DNA from 3 places in the Mesorhizobium sp. USDA 4775 genome. Region 3 is predicted to be linked to each of the others. Evidence: predicted binding sites of a transcription regulator. Region 3 holds the regulator's gene; each other region holds the start of a gene.
The links. The regulator PhoB, encoded in region 3, activates phosphate uptake and scavenging genes when phosphate is short. The targets are predictions, from matches to a motif close to TGTCATNNANCTGTCAT.
Positions count from the first base shown of each region.

Region 1: the regulator PhoB is predicted to act here: its motif matches at 2,467-2,483, upstream of olsB (l-ornithine N(alpha)-acyltransferase).
Region 2: the regulator PhoB is predicted to act here: its motif matches at 1,438-1,454, upstream of ACVILI_RS29100 (acid phosphatase).

Region 1 covers NZ_JBSSFM010000001.1:6,342,089-6,346,248, reverse strand. The annotation lists gene grpE (nucleotide exchange factor GrpE) at 74-706, shown strand; gene ACVILI_RS31175 (trimeric intracellular cation channel family protein) at 824-1,456, shown strand; gene olsB (l-ornithine N(alpha)-acyltransferase) at 1,528-2,403, opposite strand; partial or broken gene ACVILI_RS31165 (ATP-binding protein) at 2,689-4,160, opposite strand, start outside.
Region 2 covers NZ_JBSSFM010000001.1:5,911,578-5,915,737, reverse strand. The annotation lists gene ACVILI_RS29110 (cytochrome b) at 1-487, shown strand, start outside; gene ACVILI_RS29105 (cytochrome c1) at 515-1,372, shown strand; gene ACVILI_RS29100 (acid phosphatase) at 1,499-2,194, shown strand; gene ACVILI_RS29095 (alpha-hydroxy acid oxidase) at 2,368-3,513, shown strand; gene ACVILI_RS29090 (adenine phosphoribosyltransferase) at 3,681-4,160, shown strand, end outside.
Region 3 covers NZ_JBSSFM010000001.1:246,679-250,838, reverse strand. The annotation lists gene pstA (phosphate ABC transporter permease PstA) at 1-446, shown strand, start outside; gene pstB (phosphate ABC transporter ATP-binding protein PstB) at 443-1,246, shown strand; gene phoU (phosphate signaling complex protein PhoU) at 1,272-1,979, shown strand; gene phoB (phosphate regulon transcriptional regulator PhoB) at 1,999-2,688, shown strand; gene ACVILI_RS01210 (ROK family protein) at 2,701-3,951, opposite strand.

The DNA.
Region 1 (4,160 bases), 6.1 Mb from region 3:
CCTTGATTTTTGGCTGCCAAACCTCGATATCGGGCACAAAATCCATACCATTCGAGATTGACGGGAAACGGCGATGAGCGACCAGGCAAAAGACGAACGCGCGCCCAGTGAAGCCGAGGCGGTCGAGGCCAATGCCGAGCGCACGGAAGGCAGCATTGACGGCGACTACGAAGCGCTTGTGCGACTGCTGAAGGAAAATGAAGAGCTGAAGGACCGCGCGCTGCGCGTCGCGGCCGAGATGGAGAACCTGCGCCGCCGCACCGCGCGCGACGTGCATGACGCGCGTACCTATGCGGTTGCGAATTTCGCCCGCGACATGCTGTCGGTGTCGGACAATCTGCGCCGCGCGCTGGACGCCATTCCGGCGGAGGCCAAGGCCTCGGGCGACGCCGGCTTCAAGGCGCTGATCGAAGGCGTCGACCTGACCGAGCGCGCCATGCTGTCGGCGCTGGAACGGCATGGGGTCAAGAAGCTCGCGCCGGAAGGCGAGAAGTTCGATCCCAATTTCCATCAGGCCATGTTCGAAGTGCCCAATCCCGATGTCCCGGCCAACACCGTGGTCCAGGTCGTCCAGCCGGGCTATTCGATCGGCGAGCGCGTGCTGCGTCCGGCCATGGTCGGCGTCGCCAAGGGCGGCCCGAAGATTGCCGCCGAGGCGCCGGTCGAGCCGGGGCCGGTGAATGAGCAGGCGGAGAAGGATGCGTAGCTAGGGGTTAGGCAGTAGGGCAGTAGGGCAGTAGGGAATAAGGCAGCCGTATCAATCGTGCGGCTTCGTGCTATTCATGCGCAGTCCCTAATCCCTACTGCCTACTCCCTTACCGCCATGAATCCCATCGCCCTTCTCGATTATGCCGGCGTCGCCGTCTTTGCGGCGACCGGGGCGTTGGCTGCTTCGCGAAAGCAACTCGACATTATCGGTTTCCTGTTCCTGGCCAGCGTCACCGGCATCGGCGGCGGCACGTTTCGCGACCTCATCCTCAATGTGCCGGTCTTCTGGGTGGGAAACCGCGACTATGTGCTGATCTGCGCCGTGGTGGCGGTCCTGGTCTTCTTCACCGCGCATCGCGTCGAATCCCGCTACAAGCTGTTGCTGTGGCTCGACGCCATCGGGCTGGCCGCCTTTTCGGTGATGGGCGCGGCCAAGGGGCTGGCCATCACCGGTTCGCCGGTGGTTTCGATCATCACCGGCATGCTGACCGCGACCTTCGGCGGCATATTGCGCGATCTGCTTGCCGGCGAACCATCGGTGCTGCTGAGGCCGGAGATCTACGTCACGGCCGCTCTGGCGGGCGCCGCCATCTTCACATTGGGCGACGTCGCCGGATTGCCGCAGATCGTCTCGGGGTTCGCCGGCTTCGTCGTGGCGCTAGCCGTACGCGGCGGCGCGCTGCGTTTCGGCTGGTCGTTTCCGTCGTACAGGAGCCGGCCGGGAAGGCGGCCGGAGGATATTCCGTAAGGAGGGGGATAGGGAATAGTCAGTAGTGAGTGGTCAGCGAAGCGTGTATCGTATCGTCTTGCCTACTGCCCTTACGCCGCAAAGCGTTGCGCTTCCCCGCCATAGTAGTTGACGTAGCGGGCGCCGATCTCCTTGACCGGCATCACCACGAAGACGTCGACGGTCGAGAATTCGCGGTCGATGACGCAGCCGTCGCCGATGCGGGCGCCGACCCTCAGATAGCCCTTCACCAGAGGCGGCATCGCCGCGATCGCCGCCTTGGTGTTGACCGCCTCGATCGGCATCAGGTCCATGGAGCAATAGCGCCCGGACACCGCGCGCACATCCCAGGCCGAATTCGTGCGGCAGTGATGGGCGAGATAGGTGAGCGCCTCGGCATGCGCCGCCGGCACAGTGCCGTGGAAGGAAGCGCAGCCGGTCATCACGCCGATTTCGTAGTGATTGATGTAGGCCCAGATGCCTTGCCACAGCGCCTCGATGGTGCGCTTCGAGCGGTATTCCGGCAGAACGCAGGATCGGCCGAGCTCGAGGAAACGCTGGCCGGGATGGCGGGCGATGAGCTTGGTCAGCTCGAATTCGCCTTCGGAATAGAAGCCCCCGGCGGCGGCCGCGATTTCTTGCCGCAGCAGCCGGTAAGTGCCGACGATGCGGCGGTGTTCGGGGCCGGAAATCGAATTGTCGAAGACGAGCAGATGATCGCAGAGCGGATCGAACCGGTCGGCGTCGCGGCGGTCCTGCACCTGGAACAGGTCCTTGCGGGCGCCAAGCTCGTCGTAGAATACGCGGTAGCGCACTTCCTGCGCGGCCGCGATCTCGGCCTCGTTGCGGGCGAGCCGCACTTCGAGATTGCCGATACGGCCGAGTGCCGCGCCCTTTATGACGGAATCGACATTACGCCCGGCGAGCAAGGCGCTGCTGGCGTTCGGCCGAGTGTCACATTCCGGCATAACTGTATGCACGAGTGATTCTCCTTCGAGCCATCCCTCTTGGCACGGGGATACGGTGTAGGTGCAACAGGATTGTGACAGTACCGTGATAAGGCGTCGCGGGCAATACTTCGTCGGCTGGCGAAAACGGTCAACCGGCTACGTTAGGGGAGGAGAGGCGAGGTGCGTCTCGCGTGCACGGATCAAGTCGCCGCGCCTCAAACCCTTGTTTTCATGGATGTCGCCCTCGGGAAATCGGGGCCACTTTGAGTTGGCATGCATCAGCCGCGGCTGGAAAAAAGCAGATCAAGCAGCAACCTGGCCCTCGACGGCGTTGACAAGCGCATCCGGGTCGAGCGGCTTGGTGACGAAGCCGCTGGCGCCGTGGGCAAGCACCGCATGGCGGGTCTTTTCCTGGCTGTCGGCCGACAGCACCATAATCGGCACGGGCGGCGCCGATGTCTCTTCCTCATGGCGGCGGATCGCGGCAATGGCGTCCAGCCCGTCCATGACCGGCATATGCAGGTCCATCAGCACCACGTCGAAGCGGTGCTTGTGTCCGGCGCTGGTGACGGCCTCGACCGCGGCCTTGCCATTGCCGACTACCTTGACGCGGTGTCCCGCCTTCAACAGCGTGGCGCGGGCCAGCATGGCATTGATGTCGTTGTCCTCGGCGATCAGCACGGACAAGCCCAACTGGCGGTCGCTTGAAGCGCGCAGCGCCGGGGTGCGGCGCTTTTCCGGCTGCGGCTGGGCAAGAGCCGGCGCATGGCTGGTCAAAAGAACACGCAAAAGTGTTCCACCGCGCACCGGCCGGGCCAGGAAGGTCGCGTAGCCGCTGGCGCGGAACTCGCCAAGCATGCCTCGGTCGGTCGGCGCGATCAGCGTGATGGCTTCGCAATCGGAAAAGCCGCCTTGGCGCAACCGCTTGAGCACTCTCCCATCGCTCTCCTCCATGGCCGCGTCGACGAGAAGCACGTCGCAGCCCTCGGCCAGGGGCACGGCCTGAGCCACGGTCGTGGCGATACCGGCCGTGCCGCCATTGGCGCGGATGGTGCGGGCGATGGCGTCGGCCTCGACGGCGTTTCTAGACAGGATCACCGCGCGCCTGCCGGCAAGCACGTTCTGCCGGCCCTGAGGCGCCTCGGTGGCGCCTCCGTCGCCGGGATTTCGAAGACGAAGTCCGACCCTTGGCCAAGCCGGCTGGAGACCGAAATCGTGCCGCCCATGGCAGTCACCAGCCGCTTGGAGATAGCAAGTCCGAGCCCCGCTCCGCCATGTGCGCGTGTCGAGGTGCCGTCGGCCTGTTCGAACTCCTCGAAGATACGCTCCATGTCCTCTTCGCGCAGGCCGGGACCGGTGTCGGTGATGGTGAAGCAGATGCGGTCGCTGGTCTCGGTGCGGGCGCGCGCGATGCTGACCAGCACGCCGCCGCCGTCGGTGAACTTGATGGCGTTGCCGATCAGATTGAGCAGCACCTGCCTGACCCGGCCTGGATCGGCTGTGATCAATTGCGGTACATCCGGTTCGACGTGGCAGCCGAGCCCAATACCCTTCGCGAAGGCGCGCGCGGCGAGCAATTCGATAATGTTGTCGGCGATCTCGCGCACCGACATGGGCTGCGGTTCCGGATCGAAGCGACCGGCCTCGATCTTGGAATAGTCGAGCAGGTCCTCGATCAGGGCGAGCAGGGCGCTGGCCGAGGTCGAGATGGCGCCGACATAGGTCTGCTGTTCCGGCGACAGGCTGGTATCGGCGAGCAGCCTGGCCATGCCCAT
Region 2 (4,160 bases), 5.7 Mb from region 3:
CAATTACACGGTCGCCAACCCGCTGAAGACCCCGGCCCATATCGTTCCGGAATGGTACTTCCTGCCGTTCTACGCGATCCTGCGCGCCATCACCTTCAACATCGGGCCGATCAATTCCAAGCTCGGCGGCGTGCTGTGCATGTTTGGCGCCATCGTCATGCTGTTTCTGGTACCTTGGCTCGACACCTCCAAGGTGCGTTCGGCGGTCTACCGGCCCTGGTACAAGCTGTTCTTCTGGCTGTTCGTGGCCGATGCCATCCTGCTGGGCTGGCTGGGCTCGCAGCCGGCGGAAGGCAGCTATGTGTTCATGGCGCAGATGGCGACGCTGTTCTACTTCGCCTTCTTCCTGGTCGCGCTGCCGGTGCTTGGCCTGATCGAGACGCCGCGCAGGCTGCCGAACTCGATCACCGAGGCGGTGCTCGAAAAGAACAAGGGCGGCAGTGGGCATCCGGCGGGCGCCACGGCCGCGCCAGAGACCAAGGGCTGAGCGGTAGAGAATCTAAGGGGATTTGGCATGAAAAAGATTCTCACCTCGCTGGCGCTGGTCGGCCTTGTGGCTGCCGGCACCGCAGCGTTCGCGGCCGAAGAGGCGCACAATGCGGCGGCACCCACGCATTTCCCGATCAACGAGCCGAAGGAAATGAGCTGGAGCTTCACCGGCCCGTTCGGCACCTATGACAAGGCGCAGCTGCAGCGCGGTCTGAAGGTCTACAAGGAAGTCTGCTCGGCCTGCCATTCGATGAACCTGGTGGCGTTCCGCACGCTGTCGGACCTCGGCTACAACGATGCCCAGATCAAGACGCTGGCCGCCGAATACACCATCCATGACGGCCCCAACGACGCCGGCGACATGTTCGACCGTCCCGGCAAGCCGTCCGACCATTTCCCGGCGCCGTTCGCCAATGAGGAAGCCGCGGCTGCCTCCAATGGTGGCGCCGCCCCGCCCGACATGTCGCTGCTGGCCAAGGCGCGCGGCGTCGAGCGTGGCTTTCCGCAGTTCGTCTTCGATATCTTCACCCAGTATGACGCGGGCGGGCCAGACTACATCCATTCGCTGCTGACCGGCTACGACCAGACGCCGCCTGCCGGAATGGTCATTCCCGAGGGCACGCACTACAACCCGTACTTCATGTCGGGTGTGTCGTTGAAGATGCCCAAGCCGCTCTCCGACGGTCAGGTGACCTATGACGACGGCTCGCCGCAGACCGTCGACCAGTATTCGCGCGACGTATCGGCCTTCCTGACCTGGGCCGCCGAGCCGCACATGGAAGACCGCAAGAAGACGGGCTTCCGCGTGCTGGTGTTCCTGCTGCTCTTCGGCGCGCTGGTCTACCTGACCAAGCGCAAGGTGTGGGAAGGCGTGGCCCACTAAGCCGCGCAACCAACGACCAAGAAAGGCGCCGAAAGGCGCCTTTTTGCATTTCCGGCGACAGGTTGTGTCACATGGCCGTCACCGCCAACGGCGATCCTGCGCCATTCCCAACAAAGGATCGCACCCATGAAGAAATTCACATCGCTGACCGCCGGTCTGCTGTTGCTGGTCATCGGCTCGGCCGCCCGGGCCGAAGACGCAAAACCCTTCGTCACGAACAAAGACATCGACCTAACGATGATCCTGCCGCCGCCACCGGCAAACGATTCGGCGCAGACCAAGGCCGAACTCGGCGAGGTGCTGACGCTGCAGGTGACGCGCACGCCCGAGATGGCAGCCAGCGCCGTTGCCGACTCCGAGGAGAATGTCTGGCGCTTCGCCAATGTGATGGGGCCGAATTTCAACAAGGAGAAGCTGCCGAAATTCAGCGCCTTCTTCGATCGCGTGGTCGAGACCGAAGGCGCTGTCGTCGATCCGGCCAAGGATGTCTGGAAGCGGCCGCGTCCGCATCAGCTCAGCGATCTCGTCAAGCCGGCGGTCAAGCTGTCGAGCTCCGGCTCGTGGCCGTCCGGCCACGCCACCGTCGGCACCATGATGGGCATCATCCTGGCCGACATGGTTCCGGAGAAGCGCGCCGAGATCATGGCGCGCGCGGCCGAATACGCCCACAACCGTGAGGTTGGCGGTATCCACTATGCGTCCGACGTAGAAATGGGCAAGATTTCCGGCAGCGTCATTGCCGCGGTCCTGCTCAACCGCGACGACTTCAAGGCCGAATATGAAGTGGCCAGGGCAGAGCTTCGTTCCGATCTCGGCATGTAATCTTCGTCAGCAGTCGGCTTCGATGCGAGGGGCGCTTCAGGCGCCCCTTTTCTTCTCACGGCCATGCTCGGCGGCAGTTCAGCAATTAGTCCGTTGGCAGGGCTGCATCGGATTGATATTCGAGGCATCGAAGGGCGGCGAATGTTGGCCCGCCACGGCCTTGGAAATCGATGATGCGACTCAACGACTGTCATAACTTTTCCGATTTCCGCCGCATGGCGCAGCGAAGGCTGCCGGGCCCGATCTTCGACTACATCGATGGCGCGGCCGACGATGAGGTCACCTATCGCCGCAACACCGAAAGCTTCGAGACCTGCGACCTCGTTCCCAACGTGCTGCGCGGGGTGGGCGAGATCGACATGTCGGTGACGGTGATGGGGCAGAAGCTGGCGATGCCGTTCTATTGCTCGCCGACCGCCCTGCAGCGACTGTTCCACCATCAGGGCGAGCGCGCGGTGGCCAAGGCCGCCGCCAAATACGGCACCATGTTCGGTGTCTCTTCGCTTGGCACCGTCAGCCTCGAGGAGGCGCGCGGGATCAGCGCCAGTCCGCAGGTCTACCAGTTCTATTTCCACCGGGATCGCGGCCTCAACCGGGCGATGATGCAGCGGGCGAAGCAAGTTGGCGTCGAGGTGATGATGCTGACCGTCGACAGCATCACCGGGGGCAATCGCGAGCGCGACAAGCGCACCGGCTTTGCCATTCCCTTCAAGCTCAACCTCGCGGGGATGGCGCAGTTCGCGCTCAAGCCGGCCTGGGCGATCAATTATTTCACCCATGAGGGGTTCAAGCTGCCGCAGCTCGACGAGCATGTCGACATGGGCGGCGGCACGATGTCGATCAGCCGCTATTTCACCGAAATGCTCGACCCGTCGATGACCTGGGACGATGTCGCCGAGATGGTCAGGCAGTGGTCGGGGCCGTTCTGCCTCAAGGGCGTCATGTCGGTCGAGGACGCCAAACGCGCCGTCGAGATCGGCTGCAGCGGCATTGTGCTTTCCAATCATGGCGGCCGGCAGCTGGATGGCTCGCGGGCGGCATTCGACCAGTTGGCCGAGATCGTCGATGCCGTCGGCGACCGGATCGACGTCATCATGGATGGCGGCGTGCAGCGCGGCACGCATGTGCTGAAGGCGCTGTCGCTCGGCGCCAAGGCGGTTGGCATCGGCCGTTACTATCTGTTTCCGCTGGCGGCGGCCGGCCAGCCGGGTGTCGAACGGGCGCTTGAACAGATGCGGGTCGAGATCGAACGCGGCATGAAGCTGATGGGCTGCAGTTCGATCGGACAATTGTCGCGCGAGAACCTGCGCTTCCGGTGACCAGGAGAGCATCGGCGCGGACGGTCACTGCGCCGGTCCAGGCCAATCCTTTGCCGGACGCGCTTGTCTCGGCCGCCACATCGCGCTAGCCGTTGTCGGTCGCGGCGGGCTACGATCTGCCTCCCGCACGTTTCAAACCTGTCAGCTGGATCATCCGGAGCCGCCTCATGAAACCTTCGCTCGAAGACACGCTGCTGGCCGCGATCCGCACCATCCCGGATTATCCCAAGCCCGGCATCCTGTTTCGCGACATCACCACGCTGCTCGGCAATGCGCGCGCCTTCCGGCGCGCTATCGACGAACTGGTGCATCCCTATGCCGGCCAGAAGGTCGACAAGATCGCCGGTATCGAGGCGCGCGGCTTTATCCTGGGTGGCGCCGTCGCTCACCAGCTTTCAGCCGGCTTCGTGCCGATCCGCAAGAAGGGCAAGCTGCCTTTCGAGACGGTGCGCGTCGCCTACAGCCTGGAATACGGGCTGGACGAAATGGAGATGCACAAGGACGGCATTTCCCCTAGCGAAAAGGTGATCCTGGTCGACGACCTGATCGCCACTGGCGGCACCGCGGAAGCGGCGGTGAAGCTGCTGCGCCAGATCGGCGCCGATATCCTGGCTGCCTGCTTCGTCATTGACCTGCCGGACCTCGGC
Region 3 (4,160 bases):
GCCATTTCTCGGCGATCGCCGGTGCCGTAGCACTCGCCATCCTGGTCATCCCCGTCGTCGTGCGCACCACCGAGGACATGCTCAACCTGGTGCCCAACGCCTTGCGCGAAGCCGGCACCGCGATCGGCGCGCCGCGCTGGGTGGTCATCCGCTCGGTTGCCTATCGCGCCGCGCTTTCGGGCATCGTCACCGGCATATTGCTGGCCATCGCCCGCATCTCCGGCGAGACCGCACCGCTTCTTTTCACGGCGCTGAACAACCAGTTCTGGTCGAGCAATCTCAACGCGCCGATGGCCAGCCTGCCTGTCACCATCTTCCAGTTCGCTCTCAGCCCCTATGAGGAATGGCAGCAGCTGGCCTGGACCGGTGCACTCATAATCACATTGACGGTTCTCGCGCTCAGCATCTTCGCGCGCAGCCTGACCGGACGCAGAGAGGACAAATGAGCCAGATGTTGTCTCCAGACATGACGATCGCCGCCGAGGCGGTGACCAAGGCCAAGATCGAGGTCAAGAACCTCAACTTCTACTACGGCCAGTCGAAGGCGCTGAAGGATATCACGCTGTCGCTGCCCGAGCGCAGCGTCACCGCCTTCATCGGCCCGTCGGGTTGCGGAAAGTCGACGCTGCTGCGCGTCTTCAACCGCATCTACGAGCTTTATCCCAAGCAGACCGCCGAGGGCCAGGTGCTGCTCGACGGCCAGAACATCCTCGACCGTTCGCAGGATCTCAACCTGCTGCGCACCAAGATCGGCATGGTGTTCCAGAAGCCGACGCCGTTCCCGATGTCGATCTACGAGAACATCGCTTTCGGCGTCAGGCTCTACGAGAAGATCAGCAAGGCCGAGATGGACGGCCGTGTCGAGCAGGCGCTCAAGCGCGCGGCGCTGTGGACCGAGGTCAAGGACAAGCTCAATGCCAGCGGCCTCAGCCTGTCGGGCGGCCAGCAGCAGCGGCTGTGCATCGCCCGCACCGTGGCGGTGAAGCCGGAGGTGATCCTGCTCGACGAGCCGGCCTCGGCGCTTGACCCGCTGTCGACCGCCAAGATCGAGGAGCTGATCGACGAGCTGCAGGCCGACTACACGATCGTCATCGTCACCCACAACATGCAGCAGGCGGCGCGCGTCTCGAAGCAGACCGCCTTCATGTATCTGGGCGAACTGGTCGAGTTCGACCGCACCGAGAAGATCTTCACGTCGCCTCGCGAGAAGCGCACGCAAGACTACATCACCGGCCGCTTCGGCTGATCGCACGCATACGAGGACCAGGATCATGGCCGAACACACAGTCGCAGCCTTCGACGAGGATCTCGGACAGATCAGCAGGCTGATCAGCGACATGGGCGACCTCGCCGGCTCGATGGTCGGCGGCGCCACCAAGGCACTGCTGAACTCCGACAATGCTCTCGCTCAGCGCGTCGTCTCCGACGACGCCATCATGGATGCGCGCCAGCGCGAACTCGACGACCGCGCCATCACGCTGATCGCCAAGCGCCAGCCGATGGCCGACGACCTGCGCCATGTCGTCGGCTCGATCCGCATGGCCGGCGACCTCGAACGCATTGGCGACCTTGCCAAGAACATCGCCAAGCGCGTCGGCACTGTCGGCCTCAGCGCCACGCCGCGCGACCTGTCGCATTCCATCGACGCCATGGCGCAGCTGGTGTTGATCCAGGTGCAGGGTGTGATCGAGGAGTATGCGGCGCGCGATGCCGCGGCACTGGCGAAGCTGCGCGCCGACGACGAGCGCATCGACGTCAAATACACCTCCGTCTTCCGCGAATTGCTGACCTATATGATGGAAGACCCGCGCAACATCACGGCTTGCACGCATCTGTTGTTTTGCGCCAAGAATCTCGAACGCATCGGCGACCATGTGACCAACATCGCCGAGAATGCGTACTATGTCCTGACCGGCACGCAACTGCCCGCCAACCGTCCAAAACAGGACGAGACGGCGATGTCGGCGCCGGCGGCCTGAGCGCAGGGGTAATCAATCGATGATCGCACCACGCATCATGGTGGTGGAGGACGAGGAGCCGCTCGGCGTGCTCCTCCGCTACAATCTGGAATCGGAGGGTTACCAGGTCGAGGTGGTGACCCGCGGCGACGAAGCCGAAATCCGCCTGCAGGAGAACGTGCCCGACCTCCTTGTGCTCGACTGGATGGTGCCGGCGGTGTCCGGCATCGAACTCTGCCGGCGCCTGCGAATGCGGCCCGAGACCGAGCGGCTGCCGATCATCATGCTGACCGCCCGGGGCGAGGAAAGCGACCGTGTACGTGGGCTCTCCACCGGCGCCGACGACTATCTGGTCAAGCCGTTCTCGACGCCGGAATTCATGGCCCGCGTCAAGGCGCTGCTGCGCCGCGCCAAGCCGGAAGTGCTGTCCAGCGTGCTCAAGGTCGGCGATATCGTGCTCGACCGTGAATCGCACCGGGTCTACCGCAAGAAGAGCGAGATCCGGCTCGGGCCGACCGAATTCCGCCTGCTCGAATTCATGATGCGGCACCCCGGGCGCGTGTTCTCGCGCAGCCAACTGCTCGACAATGTCTGGGGCGAGACGATCTACATCGACGAGCGCACCGTGGACGTGCATGTCGGCCGGTTGCGCAAGGCGGTCAACAATGGCCGCATGCCGGATGTCATCCGCACCATCCGTGGGGCGGGCTACGCGATCCGCGAGGATTGAGCACGACCTGACTCAGGCGACGTTTTTCTTCGCGGCAGGGCCTGCTTTCGTTTGCACGCCGGGCGCGAAAATCTCCTGGTCGACGAAGGTCAGCGCGCGCATGGCACAGCCTTCGCGGATCAGCGGCAGTTCGTTCGGCTCGGTGTCGAAGGAGATCGATTTCGAGTGCTGGCCGCCGGCGGTCTGGGCGATGGCCTCGCGCAATGCCGGCTCGATCAGGTCGAAGGCAGCGGCGCTGACGCCGACCATGGCGACGGGCGCGGGATCGATCAGCGCAAACAGGCTGCCGAGGCCGTAGCCGAGTGCCTCCCCGGCCTTGCGGTAGGCTTCGCGCTCGGGCCCGTCCCGTTCCCGTGCCGTCGCGGCCAGCGCCCGCATCTGCGCGTCGCTGACATCGGCCACCGGCTCGGTGTCCTCGCTGAGCTGCCTGGCGTTGCGCCAGATGGCGTAATTGCCGGCATAGGCCTCGACACAGCCGCGCCGCCCGCAGCGGCAGAGCGCGCCGCCCGGCCGGTGGATCATGTGGCCGAATTCGCCGCCTGAGGAATGGGTGCCAGTGAACAGCTCGCCCTTCAGCACCAGCCCCATGCCGATGCCGTGCGAAAGCAGGATGGCGATGAAGTCGTCACGGTAGCGCTCGGGATCGCGCCAGCGCAGCGCCACCGCCATCATGTTGCAGTCGTTTTCCATGGTGGCGGGGATACCGAACTCGGCTTCGAGTATGTCGGCGAAGGCGATGTCGGTCTGCGGTGTGATCGGCGACCACAGCATCGCCCGGGCCTCGGTGTCGGTGATGCCCTGGATCGCCAGCGCGATGCGGGCGACGCTGCGTACGTCGATGTCGGGATCCTCGAGGCGCCGCCGCACTATGGCCACGCACTCGCCGATCAGCGCCTCGCGCGACATGGTCAGCGTGTCCAGCCGGCGCTGTTCCTCCGATATCACCTGGCCGGCATAGTCGATGACTGCAACCGATAGGAAATTCAGCGACAGCACCACGGTCATTACAGCCGTGGCCTCCGGATTGAGGCCGAGGCCGACCTGCGGCCTGCCGCGTTTCAGCGCGCCGGCCTCGCTCGGCTTGCCCTCGGCCAGGATGCCTTCACCGATCAGGTCGGAGGAAATCGCCGATATGGTCGAATGGCTGAGGCCGGTGGTCGCTGCGATCTCGGTGCGCGAGGGCCGGCCGGCCCGGCGCACGGCCGCGATCACCATGGCGCGGTTGCGCCGGCGCAGATCGTCGTGGCGGATTCCGACCGACATGTTTTTCACATCCTCCCGGTCGCCGCGGTTCTTCCGGTCCTCCCTCGAACGCTGCCGGCGACACGGTCAAATACTGGCAGAAGCGGCCTGTGCTGTCATTTATTTATTGCGAAGCTCGAAAAAAATTCAGAGGGACATCTAAATCCATCAGAATCGTTGTTGACAGCGTTCCGGTGTTGGATCAGTGTTTTTTCGAGGCTCGAAAAAAT